3 regions of the Streptomyces sp. NPDC006643 genome follow, and region 1 is predicted to be linked to each of the others. Evidence: riboswitches for the same ligand, from Rfam matches in the RefSeq annotation. Region 1 holds a riboswitch; each other region holds the start of a gene.

Region 1 (5,320 bases):
CGCCCGGAGCATCGTCAACTCGTACTGGTCGGTGAAGAGCGCAGTCGACGGAACGCCGACCCGGCGACCGCCCTCGTCCTTCGCCAGGCCCTTCTCAAGGTCCGCAGAGTTCATGCCAACGATGCTACAGGAGATCTCGTCAGACTGACGAGATCTAACGGGCGCTCAGACCGCCGTTTGTGCGACAGGCCCCACCTGGTGGCAGCATGGGGCCTGTGAGGCTGTGCATCCCGGGGCGTACCCCCGGGACCCCCGGCGGAGAAGAAGGTCGTCCCGAACCGTGAGTGTTGCCCCGACAGAGATCGAACTTCCCGAGTCGGCCGAGGAGACGTTCACCGTCCCGGAACCTGACGTGCCGTGGATGACGATCGTCCACAACGACCCGGTCAACCTCATGAGTTATGTGACGTACGTCTTCCAGACGTACTTCGGCTACTCCAAGGACAAGGCGCACAAGCTGATGCTCGACGTCCACCAGAAGGGCCGCGCCATCGTCTCCAGCGGCAGCCGCGAGGAGATGGAACGCGACGTGCAGGCGATGCACGGATACGGCCTGTGGGCCACGCTCTCCCAGGACGCCCGCTGATGGCCGGGCAGTTCGAGGCGATCCCCGGCGGTGGCGCCGCCGTCGCGCTCGACGAGGTCGAGATCTCCATCCTGCGCTCCCTGGCCGTCCAGCTCCTGGAGCTGATCGGCCCCGGCGAGGAACCGGCCAAGGGCGAGGACCCTCTGGCCGCGCTCTTCGCCGAGGGGCCCAGCAAGCCGCCGTCCGACCCCGCGCTCGCCCGGCTCTTCCCGGACGCGTACGGCTTCGGCGACGACACCGACGACGAACTGCGGGAGTACGCGGCCGAGTTCAGGCGCTTCACCGAGAACGACCTGCGGACCCGCAAGCGCGAGGACGGCCTCGCCGTCGTCCGCACCCTGGACGCGCTCTCGGCGGCGGGCGAGGGCGGCGCCGTACTGAAACTCGGCCCCGACGACTGCCGGCACTGGCTCGGCGCGCTCAACGACCTGCGCCTGACGATCGGCAACAGGCTGGACGTCTCCGACGAGGACGAGGGCGAGAGCCTGTACCGGCTGCCGGACTCCGACCCGCGCAAGCCGATGGTGATGGCGTATCTGTGGCTCGGGGCGCTCCAGGAGACGCTCGTCGAGACGATGATGCCCTGACGTGTCCGTCCCCGCCCGGCCCGGCCCTATGGCGCGACCCGTCACAGGGCCTGCGTAACGCCTTCACACCGTCTTCGGACGGACACCTTCCGTTTCCTCAATGGAGGCTCAACTCCGCATAACGATCGCGTCTCCGCCGCCGCATGCTTTGCGATCCGGGGTGAGATTTGTCCGCTTCTTCCTGTGGGCCGCGCCACAACGACCTCCGTGGATCGCCGCCGCACCCGTGGTAAATCTGCACGACCACCGGCACAGGCAGGGAGAAAGGGCGCATCACCATGACCTCCCCACAGGTCGACAACACCCCGCAGGGCCCCTCCGGCAAGACCGCGGAGCAGGGCGAGGAGGGCTACGAGCGCGGACTCGGCAGCCGCCAGGTCCAGATGATCGCGATCGGCGGCGCCATCGGCGTCGGCCTGTTCATGGGCGCCGGCGCGAACATCGCCAAGGCCGGGCCGAGCATCATCCTGATGTACGCCCTCGCCGGCGTGGTGATCTTCTTCATCATGCGGGCACTGGGCGAACTGCTGCTCTACCGGCCGGTCTCCGGCTCGTTCGCCGAGTACGCCCGCGAATTCCTCGGCCCGTTCTTCGGCTACGTCACCGGCTGGACGTACTGGCTCATGTGGATCGTGACCGGCATGGCCGAACTCACGGCCGCCGCGATCTACATCCACTTCTGGTTCCCCGCGATCCCGCAGTGGGTCAGCGCCCTGGTCTTCCTCGTGGTGCTCTTCGGCGTCAACCTGATCTCCGTCAAGATCTTCGGCGAGGTCGAGTTCTGGTTCTCGATGGTCAAGGTCACCGCGATCATCGGCATGATCGTCATCGGCCTCGGCGTACTGACCCTCGGCTTCTCCGACGCGGGCGAGACCGCGGCCACCGGCAACCTCTGGCAGCACGGCGGCATCTTCCCCAACGGCATCGGCTCCAGCCTGATGACGCTCCAGGGCGTGATGTTCGCCTACCTCGCCGTCGAACTCGTCGGCGTCACGGCGGGCGAGTCCGAGAACCCGGAGAAGACCCTCCCCAAGGCGATCAACACGCTGCCCTGGCGCATCATCGTCTTCTACGTGGGCGCGCTCACCGTCATCCTCGCCGTGGTGAAGTGGACCGAGTTCAGCGAGGGCGAGAGCCCGTTCGTGCACGCCTTCGCCAGGATCGGCATCCCGCTCGGCGCCGGAATCGTCAACTTCGTGGTGCTGACGGCGGCGCTGTCGTCCTGCAACTCCGGTATGTACTCCACCGGCCGGATGCTGCGCGACCTCTCCGCCAACAAGGAGGCGCCGAAGCTCCTCGGCAGGCTCAACTCCCGCAAGACACCCGCGTTCGGCATCGCCGCGTCCGTCGCGCTGATGGGCATCGGCGTCGTCCTCAACTACCTCGTCCCCGAGAAGGCGTTCCTGTACGTCACCTCGGTGGCCACCGCCGCCGGTGTCTGGACCTGGATGATGATCCTCATCAGCCATATCAAGTACCGCTCCGCCGTGGTCGCGGGGCGGCTGCCGGCGTCCTCGTTCCCGGCCCCGGGCGGCTCGGCGCTGAGCTGGGTGGCGCTGGTGTTCCTGTCGTTCGTGACCTGTCTGATCGCGTACGACTCCGAGGCCCGGGTGTCGCTGTACGTCGGCGCGGTCTGGGCGCTCTTCCTGGTCGGCGGCTGGGCGCTGCTCAAGCGCCGCAACCCCGAGCTGGCGGCGCGCGGCGCGCGTGACCCGGGCGAGCCGGAGGGCCCGTACGAGCCGGAGTACGCCAAGGCGACCGACTGACCCCGGCACCCCGTCCCACGCCGCACCCTGTCCAAGGTCGGCACCCCGTCTCACGCACCGTCTCACCAGGTGGCCTCCGCATCTCACTCGCGGAGGCCACCCGCTTATCCTTCACCCCATGCTGACCATCACCCAGGCGCTGTACGACCAGATCGTCGCCCACGCACGGGCCGACCACCCCGACGAGGCGTGCGGCGTGATCGCGGGCCCCGAGGGCAGCGACCGGCCCGAGCGCTTCATCCCCATGCTCAACGCGGCGCGCTCGCCCACGTTCTACGAGTTCGACTCGACCGAGCACAAGCAGCTCGACAACGAGCTGCGCGAGCGCGACGAGGACGTGGTGGTCATCTACCACTCGCACACCGCGACCGAGGCGTACCCCTCCCGCCGGGACATCGACCTGGCCATGGAACCGTTCGCGCACTACGTCCTGGTCTCCACCGCCGACACCGACGAGATGGGCCCGTTCCAGTTCCGCTCGTACCGCATCGTCGACGGCGAGGTCACCGAGGAAGACGTCGAAGTCGTCTGACACACTTGGGGCGCCCCGGAGAAGTCCCGCCCGGCCTGCGGGCGGACGACGTCACTTCTCCGGCGCACCCCAGCCCAGGGCGGCAGGACCCAGGAAGCCGGTGTGAATCCGGCACGGTCCCGCCACTGTGACCAGGGCCTTCGCGCGAGCGATGCCCCGGAAGCCAGGAACTGACCTGTCGCCCTTCTCCCACCATGCCAGGGGACGCGGAAATCCCCCGGAGGAGGCCCAGTCATGTCCTTGCGGCGCCACGCCCTCATACCGGCGGCCCTGCTTCCCCTGCTGCTCCCGCTCGCCGCGTGCGGCAGCACCCCGGACCCCGTCCGCGAGGCCAAAGCCGCGGCCGACGGATTCCCGTACACCGTCACCAACTGCGGTGTGAGGACCACCTTCGACGCACCCCCGAAGCGCGTGGTCACGATGAACCAGCACGTCACCGAGGTCATGATCGAGCTGGGACTGACGAAGTCGCTCGTCGGCACCGCCTGGCTGGACGACGCCGTCCTGCCCGAGTACAAGAAGGCGTACGACAGCGTCCCGGTCGTCGCCGACGAGTACCCCTCCAAGGAGAAACTCCTCGCCGCCAATCCGGACTTCGTCTACGGCGGCTACGCCAGCGCCTTCGCCGCCAAGGACGGCCGCACCCGCGACGACCTCAAGGACGCCGGCATCGACACCCGGCTCAACCTGGAGAACTGCGCCAAGGGCAAGACCTCCATGGACGACGTCTTCCGCGAGGTCACCGAGGTCGCCCGCACCTTCGGCGTCCCCGACCGCGCCGCGAAGTGGACCGCCGGGGCACGCACCGCCCTCGACACGACCGCCACCCGCCTGGCGGGCGTGCGGCCGGTCCCGGTCTTCGTCTACGACAGCGGCGACAAGACCGCGTTCACCGCCGGCGGCAAGGGCATCGGCAACGAGATGATCGAACGGGCCGGCGGGCGCAATGTCTTCGCCGACCTCGACAAATCCTTCGGCGACGCCACCTGGGAGCAGGTCGTGGCCCGTAAGCCCGAGATGATCGTCATCTACGACTACGGCGCCACCACCGTCGCGCAGAAGAAGAAGCGGCTCCTTGAGGACCCCGTCCTGAAGGACGTCCCCGCGATCAGGAACAAGCGCGTCGCCGTGCTGCCGCTGTCCGACGCCGTCCTCGGCGTCCGCGCCCCGGCCGCCGTCGGGCGCCTCGCGGACCAACTCCACCCGGAGGCGGGCGAGTAGGGCCGCCGCGATGAGCCGCGAGACCCCGCCGGCCCGGCGCCTGAGACTCGCCCTCGTGCTCGGCGGCCTCGCCGTGGCGCTCGCCTGCGCCGTCGTCGCCGCACTGGCGCTCGGCTCCGTCCGTATCCCGCCCGGCGAGGTCCTCACCATCCTCACCGGCGGCGCGGAGCCCAGTCCCTTCCGCACGATCGTCCTGGACGTACGGCTGCCGCGCGTGCTGCTCGGCGCGGTCGTCGGTGCCGGACTCGCCGTCGTGGGTACGGTCCTCCAGGCCCTCGTACGCAACCGGCTGGCCGATCCGTTCCTGCTCGGCATCTCCTCCGGGGCGTCCGCCGGCGCCGTGCTCGTCCTGGTCTTCGGCATCGGCGGCGGCATCGCCGGCGGGATCACCAGCACCGTCGCCATGCCGGCCGCCGCCTTCGCGGGCTCGCTCGTCGCGATGACCCTCGTCTACGCGCTGGCGCGGCGCGGCTCCACCATGACCGGCGGGCGGCTCGTACTGGCCGGGGTGACCGTCTCCTACATCCTGTCCGCGCTCACCACGCTGGTCCTGGTGGTCTCCGCCCGGCCCGAGCACTTCCAGGAGGCCCTGTTCTGGTCGCTCGGCGGGCTCGGCAGCGCCCGCTGG
Region 2 (5,320 bases), on a different contig from region 1:
AGAGAGCCGTCCGGCCGAGCGCGGCCACTGCGGTGGGCCTGCACCTTCAGCCCTTGATCCGGGTAGAGAAACAGCTCTGGCCGCGACTGCATGCAGATGCGAAGCAGCCACTCGATGATGCGCCCGTGATCCCCGTCCGGCACTACCTTGCTCCTGAGCTTCCCGTCGATAAGTTCCATGCGCACGCGCTCATCCGTGCGGGCCACTATCAGGGTCAGCTCGTCGAAGACGCTGGTCTCCAGATGGTTCCGGTCAGTGGTCACGGCCATGGACCCTCCTCGCTCTGCACCCAACGATATCTGCGACCTGTGACAAGGCACCGCCGTACCGTGTCGCACACTTCAAGGATGGATCAGAGAACACAGCCGGAGGCCGGCTTCATCATCAGGGCGGCCGAGGCCGCCGAGTACGCGGCGCTCGGGGAGATAACCGCGCGCGCCTATCTGGACGACGGGCTGCTGGACTTCGGGGCCGACGATCCCTATCTGGAGACCCTGCGCGACGTCGCGGCGCGGGCCGAAGGGGCCGAGGTGCTGGTGGCCGCCGACGCGGACGGGACCGTGCTCGGTGGGGTGGCCTACGTCGTCGCCGGGTCCGCGTGGGCCGAGGTGGCCGGGGACGGCGAGGCCGAGTTCCGCATGCTGGCCGTCGCGCCGGCCGCCCGGGGGCGCGGAGTCGGCGGGGCGCTGGTGCGGGCGTGTGTGGACCGTGCGCGGGCCACCGAGGGGTGCCTGCGGGTGCGGCTGTCCACCCAGAAGGCGATGCTCGGCGCGCACCGGATCTACGAGCGCCTGGGCTTCGTACGTACGCCGGAGCGCGACTGGTCGCCCATCCCGGGGCTGTCCCTGCTCACCTACAGCCTGGAGATCTAAGGCGTTTCGGGGTCGATCCCGGGCAAGCCGAAACACGCTCGACACAACATGTGGGGGGTGCCGCTCCCAACGAGCCCCACATGTATGCTCAACTCTGTTGTCGCCGCAGGAGAATCCGGTGGAAATCCGGAACTGTCCCGCAACGGTGTGCCGTGGTGCGCTTTGCGCGCCCGCGAGTCCGAGTACCTGCCGACGACGCATCCGGTTCGACCGATCCGGGTGCCGAGACGTCCGGGCCCCGAGGTTGGGCCGGTGGACGCCGCACCGCGCGCCGCCCGGTTCCGGGTCGGCGTACGCGGGCGTGCGCTGCCGTGCCCTCCCCCTGGCCCAGAGCCGAGCGAGGGAGAGCACCACGTGACCATCGCGCCAGCCGATCCGGCTTCAGCGATCTCCGAGCGGGTACGGGAGACGGCCGTACCGGCCGCCGGACCGGCCGGTACGGCCGACGGGCCCGGGACGGGCCTTCTGCGGCTCCTCACGGACCTCACCGCCGACCTCCCCGACACCGACCCCGGCAAGGTCGCCGCCGCCGCGCTCCGGGGCCGTAACGCCGCGTCGGACGAGGCCGAGTTGCGCGGGCTCGCCACCGAGGCCGCCGCCGGGCTCATCTCCGAGGACCCCGCGTACTCCCGGCTCGCCGCCCGCCTCCTCACCCGTACGATCGCGGACGAGGCCGCCGGCCAGGGCGCCGTCTCGTTCTCCTCCTCGGTCGCCGTCGGTCACACGGAGGGCCTGATCGCCGACCGTACGGCCGCGTTCGTCACCCGCCACGCCGCCCGGCTCGACGCGCTGATCGACCCCGCCGCCGACGACCGCTTCGGCTACTTCGGTCTACGTACGCTCTTCAGCCGCTATCTGCTCCGGCACCCGATCACCCGCGATGTCATCGAGACGCCGCAGTACTTCATGCTGCGTGTGGCGTCCGGGCTGGCCAAGGACGACTCCCCGGCCGCCGTGGACGAAGTCGCCGCGCTGTACGGCCTGATGAGCCGCCTCGACTACCTCCCCTCCTCCCCCACGCTCTTCAACTCCGGCACCCGGCACCCCCAGATGTCGTCCTGCTATCTGCTGGACTCCCCGCTGGACGAGCTGGACTCGATCTACGACCGCTACCACCAGGTGGCCCGCCTGTCGAAGCACGCGGGCGGCATCGGCCTCTCGTACTCCCGTATCCGCGCCCGCGGTTCGCTGATCCGTGGCACGAACGGGCACTCCAACGGCATCGTGCCGTTCCTGCGCACGCTCGACTCCTCCGTCGCCGCCGTCAACCAGGGCGGCCGGCGCAAGGGCGCGGCCTGCGTCTATCTGGAGACGTGGCACGCGGACATCGAGGAGTTCCTGGAGCTGCGCGACAACACCGGTGAGGAGGCCCGCCGTACGCACAATCTGAACCTCGCGCACTGGATCCCCGACGAGTTCATGCGCCGGGTCGACGCGGACGGCGACTGGTCGCTCTTCTCCCCCTCCGACGTGCCCGAACTGGTCGACCTGTGGGGCGACGACTTCGACGCCGCCTACCGCGCGGCCGAGGCGGCGGGCAAGGCCCGCCGGACCATCCCGGCGCGCGAGCTGTACGGCCGGATGATGCGCACCCTCGCGCAGACCGGCAACGGCTGGATGACCTTCAAGGACGCGTCGAACCGTACGGCGAACCAGACCGCCGAGCCCGGCACCGTCGTGCACTCCTCGAACCTGTGCACCGAGATCCTGGAGGTCACGGACGACGGCGAGACGGCCGTCTGCAACCTCGGCTCGGTCAACATCGGCGCGTTCGTGACGGAGAGCGGTGAGGGCGAGGGCTTCGAACTGGACTGGGAGCGGCTGGACGAGAGCGTCCGCACCGCCGTGACCTTCCTCGACCGGGTCGTGGACATCAACTTCTACCCGACCGAGCAGGCGGGCCGCTCCAACGCCAAATGGCGCCCCGTGGGCCTGGGTGTGATGGGTCTCCAGGACGTCTTCTTCAAGAAGCGGCTGCCGTTCGACTCCGCCGAGGCCGCCGCGCTCTCCACCCGTATCGCCGAGCGGATCATGCTCGCGGCGTACGAGGCGTCCTGCGACCTCGCCGAGCGCGAGGGCCCGCTGCCGGCCTGGGAGCGGACGCGTGCCGCGCGTGGCGTGCTGCACCCCGACCACTACGACGTGGCGCTCAACTGGCCCGAGCGCTGGGACGCGTTGCGGGCGCGCGTCGCGAAGACCGGTATGCGCAACTCGCTGCTGCTCGCCATCGCGCCGACGGCCACCATCGCGTCGATCGCCGGGGTGTACGAGTGCATCGAGCCGCAGGTCTCGAACCTCTTCAAGCGCGAGACGCTGTCGGGCGAGTTCCTTCAGGTCAACGCCTATCTGGTGGCGGAGCTGAAGCGCCTCGGCGTCTGGGACGCGCAGTCCCGCGAGGCGCTGCGCGAGTCCAACGGCTCGGTGGCGGGCTTCAGTTGGGTCCCGGCCGACGTGCGTGAGCTGTACCGCACGGCGTGGGAGATCCCGCAGCGCGGCCTGATCGACATGGCGGCGGCGCGTACGCCGTTCCTCGACCAGAGCCAGTCGCTGAACCTGTTCCTGGAGACGCCGACCATCGGGAAGCTCAGCTCGATGTACGCGTACGCCTGGAAGAAGGGGCTCAAGACCACGTACTACCTGCGCTCGCGCCCGGCGACCCGGATCGCCCGCGCGGCGAAGTCGGCGACCCCCGCCGTACCGCTTCCGATGGCGCCGGACGCCGACGCCATCGCCTGCTCCCTGGAAAACCCCGAGTCCTGCGAGGCCTGCCAGTAATGACCACCCCTGCCGCTGAGAAGAACCTGCTCGACCCGGGCTTCGAACTGACCCTGCGCCCCATGCGCTACCCGGACTTCTACGAGCGCTACCGGGACGCGATCAAGAACACCTGGACGGTGGAGGAGGTCGACCTCCACTCCGACGTCACGGACCTGGCCAAGCTCACCCCCGGTGAGCAGCACATGATCGGCCGGCTGGTCGCGTTCTTCGCGACGGGCGACTCGATCGTGTCGAACAATCTGGTGCTGACGCTCTACAAGCACATCAACTCCCCCGAGGCGCGGCTCTATCTCTCCCGCCAGCTCTTCGAGGAGGCCGTGCACGTCCAGTTCTATCTGACGCTGCTCGACACCTACCTGCCGGACCCGGCGGACCGGGCGGCGGCGTTCGACGCGGTCGAGGAGATCCCGTCGATCCGCGAGAAGGCGCAGTTCTGCTTCAAGTGGATGGACTCGGTCGAGACGATCGACCGCCTGGAGTCGGCGGCGGACCGCCGCCGCTTCCTGCTGAACCTGATCTGCTTCGCGGCCTGCATCGAGGGCCTGTTCTTCTACGGAGCGTTCGCGTACGTCTACTGGTTCCGCTCGCGCGGGCTGCTCCACGGGCTCGCCACGGGCACCAACTGGGTGTTCCGCGACGAGACGATGCACATGAACTTCGCGTTCGAGGTCGTGGACACCGTCCGTAAGGAGGAGCCGGAACTCTTCGACGACGCGCTTCAGCAGCAGGTCACCGACATGCTGAAGGAGGCGGTCGAGGCGGAGCTCCAGTTCGGCCGCGACCTGTGCGGCGACGGTCTGCCGGGCATGAACACGGAGTCGATGCGCGAGTATCTGCAATGCGTCGCGGACCAGCGCCTCCAGCGCCTGGGCTTCGCGCCGGTGTACGGCTCCGAGAACCCGTTCTCCTTCATGGAGCTGCAAGGCGTCCAGGAACTGACGAACTTCTTCGAGCGCCGCCCGTCCGCGTACCAGGTGGCGGTGGAGGGCACGGTCGGCTTCGACGACGACTTCTAGGCCGCCGCCCGCGCTCGGTCTCATCTGCCCCGGCTCGGGGGCGGGCAGATGAGACCGGCGGGCGAGACCGGCGGGTGCGGGTCAGCCGGTGCGGGTCAGCGGGTCCGGTAGCGCGCGTAGATCAGTCCGCTGTCGAAGGCGCGCTGCTCGACCAGCTCAAGATCGAGACGCACGCCGTCGGGGAAGAACCGCTTGCCGCCGCCGACCACGCTCGTGGTGACGAACAGGTGGTACTCGTCCACCAGACCGGCCGCGATCGCCTGGGCCGCGAGGTTCGGTCCGTCGACGGTGAGATCGTGCTCGGCCTCGGCCTTCAGCCTGCGCACCGCGTCCGGGTCGAAGGTCCGCTCGATCCTGGTCCTCGCGCTGGACACCGACTTGAGCGTCGTGGAGTACACGACCTTCTCCGCGGCCTGCCAGTCGCGGCCGTACTGAAGAATGTGCGGCGGCTGGTCGGGCTCGGTGTGCGCGGTCTCCCAATACACCATCGTCTCGTACATCCGCCGGCCGTAGAGGTACGTCCCGACGGGACGGAAGAGGTCGTTGATGAAGGTATGCACCTCCGGATCGTCGGCCCCGGTACCGAGATCGCCCTCCTCCGCCTCGGCGTAGCCGTCGAGCGAGGTGATCATCGAGTAGATGAGCTTTCCCATG
Region 3 (5,320 bases), on a different contig from region 1:
GAGCCGAGGACGGCTACTCCGGGCGGGAGATCCTGGCCGAGTTCCGCCGCGCCACGGGACTGCCGACCGCCACCAACATGGTCGCCACCGACTGGCGCCAGCTCACCCACGCCCTGGCCCTCCAGTCGGTGTCCATCCCGCTCGCCGACCCGCACTTCTGGACCATGCAGGGCTCGGTCCGCGTCGCCCAGCTCTGCCAGGCGTCCGGTCTGACCTGGGGATGCCACTCCAACAACCACTTCGACATCTCCCTCGCCATGGTGACCCACTGCGGCGCCGCCGCTCCCGGCGACTACAACGCCCTGGACACCCACTGGATCTGGCAGGAGGGCCTGGAACGGCTCACCACCGCGCCGCCCCGTATCGTCGGCGGCGAGATCGCCGTCCCCGACGCTCCCGGCCTCGGAGTCCAAATCGACATGGACCGGCTCCTCGCGGCCCACGAGCTGTACCGGGAGAAGGCGCTGGGCGCGCGCGACGACGCCGTGGGAATGCGCTCTCTGATCCCCGGCTGGGAGTTCGACGCCAAGCGCCCCTGCCTGGTGCGCTGAGCCCGGCGCGGTGCCGGACGACGGGCCGGGGCAGGACCACGCGGTGCGCCCGCCCCGGCCCCGCCCCGGCCCCGGACCTGTCGGGTCAGGAACCGTCGTCGGCCAGTCGCGTGCGGATCGCACGCGCGGCGGTGACCAGGTTCTCCAGGGACGCCCTGGTCTCCGGCCAGCCACGGGTCTTGAGTCCGCAGTCCGGGTTCACCCAGAGCCGGTCGGCCGGGATCGCTTCAAGTCCCTTGTGGAGCAGGGCTGTTGCCTCCTCGGCGCTCGGGACACGGGGGGAGTGGATGTCGTACACGCCCGGTCCGGCCTCACGCGGGTAGCCGTGTACGGCGAGTTCGCCCGCGACCTGCATATGGGAGCGGGCGGCCTCCAGGCTGATCACGTCCGCGTCGAGATCGTCGATGGCCTGCACGATGTCGCCGAACTCCGCGTAGCACATATGCGTATGGATCTGAGTCCGCGGCCGGACACCGGCGGTGGTCAGGCGGAACGACTCGGTCGCCCACGCCAGATACTCGGCGCGATCGGCGGCGCGCAGCGGCAGCGTCTCGCGCAGCGCGGGCTCGTCGACCTGGATCACCGACGTACCCGCCGCCTCCAGGTCGCCGACCTCGTCACGCAGGGCGAGAGCGACCTGGCGCGCGGTGTCGCCCAGCGGCTGGTCGTCCCGGACGAAGGACCAGGCGAGCATGGTCACCGGCCCGGTGAGCATGCCCTTGACCGGGCGGTCGGTGAGGGACTGCGCGTACGACGTCCAGCGCACCGTCATCGGCTCCGGGCGTGAGATGTCCCCGGCGAGGACCGGCGGGCGTACATAACGCGTGCCGTACGACTGGACCCACCCGTGCCGTGTGGCGACGTAACCCGTCAGCTGCTCGGCGAAGTACTGGACCATGTCGTTGCGTTCGGGCTCGCCGTGCACGAGGACGTCGATCCCCGTCTTCTCCTGGAAGGCGACGACCTCCCGGATCTCCTCCTTGATCCGCTCCTCGTATCCGGCGGTGTCGATGCGCCCCGTGCGCAGGTCGGCCCGCGCGGTGCGCAGTTCGGTGGTCTGCGGGAAGGAGCCGATCGTGGTCGTGGGCAGGAGGGGCAGGCCCAGATGCGCCCGCTGGGCGACGGTCCGTTCCGCGTACGGCTGCGAGCGCCGGCCGTCGGCGTCGGTGACGGCCGCGGTACGGGCGCGCACGGCCGGGTCCCGGGTGAGCACGGACGCGGCCCGGGAGGCGAGCGCGGCGCGGTTGGCCGCGAGTTCGGCGGTGATCGCGCCGGTGCCGTCGGTCAGCGCGCGGGCCAGCGTCGCGATCTCGGTGCTCTTCTGGCGGGCGAAGGCGAGCCAGCGGGCGATCTCCGGGTCGATGTCCTGCTCGGCGGTGGCGTCGAGCGGGACGTGCAGGAGGGAGCAGGAGGCGGAGACGTCCACCCGGCCGGCGAGGCCGAGGAGGGTGCCGAGCGTGGCGAGGGACTTCTCGAAGTCGTTGATCCAGATGTTGCGTCCGTCGACGACCCCGGCGACCAGGCGCTTGCCGGGCAGTCCGCCGACGGCGGCGAGAGCGTCCAGGTTGGCGGCGCCCGACTCGGTGAAGTCCATCGCCAGCCCGTCGACCGGGGCCTTGGCGAGCACCGGCAGGGCGTCACCGAGCCGCCCGAAGTAGGAGGCGACGAGAAGCTTCGGCCGGTCGGCCGTGGTGCCCAGCTCGCGATACGCGCGGGCCACGGCGTTCAGTTCGGCCGGGGTGCGGTCCTGTACGAGCGCGGGCTCGTCCAGCTGCGCCCAGTCCGCGCCGGCCGCACGCAGATCGGCCAGGACCTCCGCGTACACGGGCAGGAGCCGGTCGAGCAGCGTCAGCGGCTCGAAGTCGGCGGCCACACCGGGGGCGGGCTTGGCCAGCAGGAGATAGGTGACGGGGCCGAGGAGCACGGGCCGGGCGGTGAGACCGAGCGTGAGCGCTTCCGTCAGCTCGGCGACCTGCTTGGCGGAGTCGGCGGCGAAGACCGTGTCCGGCCCCAGTTCGGGCACGAGGTAGTGGTAATTGGTGTCGAACCACTTCGTCATCTCCAGCGGCGCCACGTCCTGCGTGCCGCGCGCCATCGCGAAGTACCCCTGCGTGCCGTCGGCGTCGACCGCCGCACGGTGCCGCTCGGGAACGGCGCCGACCATGACGCTGGTGTCGAGGACGTGGTCGTAGTACGAGAAATCACCGGACGGCACTTCATGGATGCCGGCGTCGGCCAGCTGCCGCCAGTTCGAACGGCGAAGACCCGCGGCGGTCTCCCGCAGGGCGTCGGCGTCGACACGGCCCTTCCAGTACCCCTCGACGGCCTTCTTCAGTTCACGGTTCTGACCCTGGCGGGGGTAGCCGTACACGGTGGCCCGTGCTGCCGCGGCTGCGGACTGCGCTGTCACGGAACTCTCCTTCGCGAGATGTGTCCAGAACATCCCGGGGACGGGACGCGGACGCGAAGGCACGACCGAACGACGCGACACGTCGCGCGAGAAACGCGCATGCCGCTCGATACGTACGCCGACCCGCCCACGAGGTCACCGGAAAGACCGCGCGCGATCGGTCGCGCACGGGCAACGGGCAGGTCTTCGGACTCGTGGGCCCGTCTCGTGTCGGCCACGAGACACCTACTGGCCGTCGCTTCCCAGATCCGGCCGGACCCAGTGCGTATGACGGCGGTCGTTCCCACTCACCGCTGCGGGGCAGTCCCGGATTCCCACCGGGTTCCCTCTTACGACGTCCTGCCTGGCGGGCAGGAACGAACCAGCTGCACTGAACAGCCTACGGGGACGGACGCCGCCCATACACCCCTGCCCGGAATCCGGACGGGCCGGCGGACATGACCCGGGGCGCGGGTATCAGCAGTCGGACCGGGACCTGACCACCCGCGACAGGCCATTAACCTGCGCCCATGGCTCTCGGTACTCCCCGCGCAAGAGCGGACCACGCTGTGCCCATCCGCGACCTCCTCGCCGCAGGAGGCCGTTCGTACTCCTTCGAGTTCATGCCTCCGCGCAGCGCGGAGGCCGAGGCCGGGCTGTGGACGGCGATCCGACGGTTGGAAGCCCTGTCACCGGCCTTCGTCTCGGTGACGTACGGCGCCGGCGGCTCGACGCGTGGCCGCACCATCGGCGTCACGGGGCGGATCGCCCAGGAGACCACGCTCACCCCGGTCGCCCACCTCACGGCGGTGGACCACAGCGTCGCCGAACTGCGCAACATCCTCGGCCACTACGCCGACCAGGGCGTCCGCGACATCCTCGCCCTGCGCGGCGACCCGCCCGGCGACCCGCTCGGCCCGTGGACGAAGCACCCGCAGGGGGTCGAGTACGCGGCCGAACTGGTCCGGCTGATCAAGGAATCCGGCAACTTCTGCGTCGGCGTCGCGGCCTTCCCCGAGATGCACCCGCGCTCGCCCGACTGGGACAGCGACATCCGCCACTTCGTCGACAAGTGCCGGGCCGGCGCCGACTACGCGATCACCCAGATGTTCTTCGACGTCGACGACTATCTGCGGTTCCGCGACCGGGTCGCGGGCGCCGGGTGTACGACGCCGATCATCCCGGAGATCATGCCGGTCACCACGGTCCGCTCGCTGCGCCGTATCCCGAGCCTGAGCACGGCGGTCTTCCCGGCGCGGCTCGCCGAGCGGATGCTGGCCGCCGAGGACGACCCGAAGGCGGTCCGGGCGCTGGGTATCGAGCACGCCACCGAGATGTGCCGCCGCCTGATCAGCGAGGAAGCCCCGGGTCTGCACTTCATGACCATGAACTTCTCCAAGGTGACGACGGAGATCTACCAGAATCTCGGACTCCACCGCCGAGGCCGCGCCCAGGAGGAGCCGCCGACGGGATGATTCAACGGCCCTGCCAGGGACGGAGCTTCTCGGGGTTGTGCACCGCCCGGATCTGTTTGATCCGGTCACCCACGACGTGGCACGCGAACACGGTGACGTTGACGCCCTCGTACTGGGAGGCCGGACCGGGCCGGCCGTTGACCGTCCTCTCCCGGATCGAGCGCGGCGTCGCCTCGGGCAGCGGCAGCCCACTGCCCAGCTACGTGGGCGGCGCGGGCCGTCGGCCAAGAGTCGTGATCATTTCGCGTGAACCATGATCGGCCGTGAGTGTCGTGCCTCCTTCGCGTCCGCGCGTCGATTCATCGTGAGCCCGCCGGACACGAGGCGGGGCCCACGGGATCACCGCAGGACAGAAGGAGAACGACTGTGCAGATCGGCCGACGATTCGTACTGCGCGCCGGCGCGGCCTCAGCGGCCGGGGCCGCGCTGACCGGCGCGTACGGAAACCTGCCCGCGGCGGCCACCGAACGGCGCCACGAGCGCGCCGTCTGGCGGGAGTTGCGGGAGGCGGTGAGCCCGGCCGCGCGGCTGTACCGCCCCGGGGACCGGGGCTACCCGGCCCAGGCCGCCGCCGACAACCAGCGCTACGCCTCCGTCCGCCCCGCCGGAGTGCTCGGCTGCGCCTCGCAGGACGACGTGGCCGCCGCTGTCCGCTGGTGCGCGAAGCACGGAGTCCCCTTCGCCCCCCGCTCCGGCGGCCACAACTACGCCGGATACTCCACCACGCGCGGCCTGGTGATCAGCCTGCGGCCGATCCGGCACGTGGCGCCGCGAGGGCGCCGGCTGCACGTGGGCGGCGGCGCCACCAACTCCGACGTGTACGCGGCCCGCGCCGCGGACCTGTACTTCCCCGGCGGGCGATGTCCGGGCGTCGGCGTGGCCGGCCTGACCCTCGGCGGCGGGCT

The links. A riboswitch is a leader RNA that binds a small molecule or an ion and turns the genes downstream of it on or off. The one in region 1 is predicted to bind cobalamin.
Region 2: linked by a shared signal. The riboswitch ahead of ACFYNU_RS31780 (ribonucleoside-diphosphate reductase subunit alpha) and the one ahead of ACFYNU_RS02070 (ABC transporter substrate-binding protein) in region 1 are both predicted to bind cobalamin.
Region 3: linked by a shared signal. The riboswitch ahead of metE (5-methyltetrahydropteroyltriglutamate--homocysteine S-methyltransferase) and the one ahead of ACFYNU_RS02070 (ABC transporter substrate-binding protein) in region 1 are both predicted to bind cobalamin.

What each region holds. Positions count from the first base shown of each region.
Region 1 covers NZ_JBIAHA010000001.1:499,549-504,868, reverse strand. Annotated here, with positions in the region: gene ACFYNU_RS02095 (nicotinate phosphoribosyltransferase) at 1-114, opposite strand, end outside; gene clpS (ATP-dependent Clp protease adapter ClpS) at 281-586, shown strand; gene ACFYNU_RS02085 (DUF2017 domain-containing protein) at 586-1,173, shown strand; gene ACFYNU_RS02080 (amino acid permease) at 1,452-2,939, shown strand; gene ACFYNU_RS02075 (M67 family metallopeptidase) at 3,058-3,471, shown strand; cobalamin riboswitch at 3,515-3,665, shown strand; gene ACFYNU_RS02070 (ABC transporter substrate-binding protein) at 3,706-4,692, shown strand; gene ACFYNU_RS02065 (iron ABC transporter permease) at 4,703-5,320, shown strand, end outside.
Region 2 covers NZ_JBIAHA010000028.1:58,123-63,442, forward strand. Annotated here, with positions in the region: gene ACFYNU_RS31770 (Uma2 family endonuclease) at 1-269, opposite strand, end outside; gene ACFYNU_RS31775 (GNAT family N-acetyltransferase) at 348-872, shown strand; cobalamin riboswitch at 950-1,081, shown strand; gene ACFYNU_RS31780 (ribonucleoside-diphosphate reductase subunit alpha) at 1,227-3,647, shown strand; gene ACFYNU_RS31785 (ribonucleotide-diphosphate reductase subunit beta) at 3,647-4,666, shown strand; gene ACFYNU_RS31790 (dihydrofolate reductase family protein) at 4,762-5,319, opposite strand.
Region 3 covers NZ_JBIAHA010000045.1:7,396-12,715, reverse strand. Annotated here, with positions in the region: gene ACFYNU_RS37915 (enolase C-terminal domain-like protein) at 1-551, shown strand, start outside; gene metE (5-methyltetrahydropteroyltriglutamate--homocysteine S-methyltransferase) at 637-2,961, opposite strand; cobalamin riboswitch at 3,121-3,342, opposite strand; gene metF (methylenetetrahydrofolate reductase [NAD(P)H]) at 3,471-4,415, shown strand; gene ACFYNU_RS37900 (FAD-binding oxidoreductase) at 4,782-5,320, shown strand, end outside.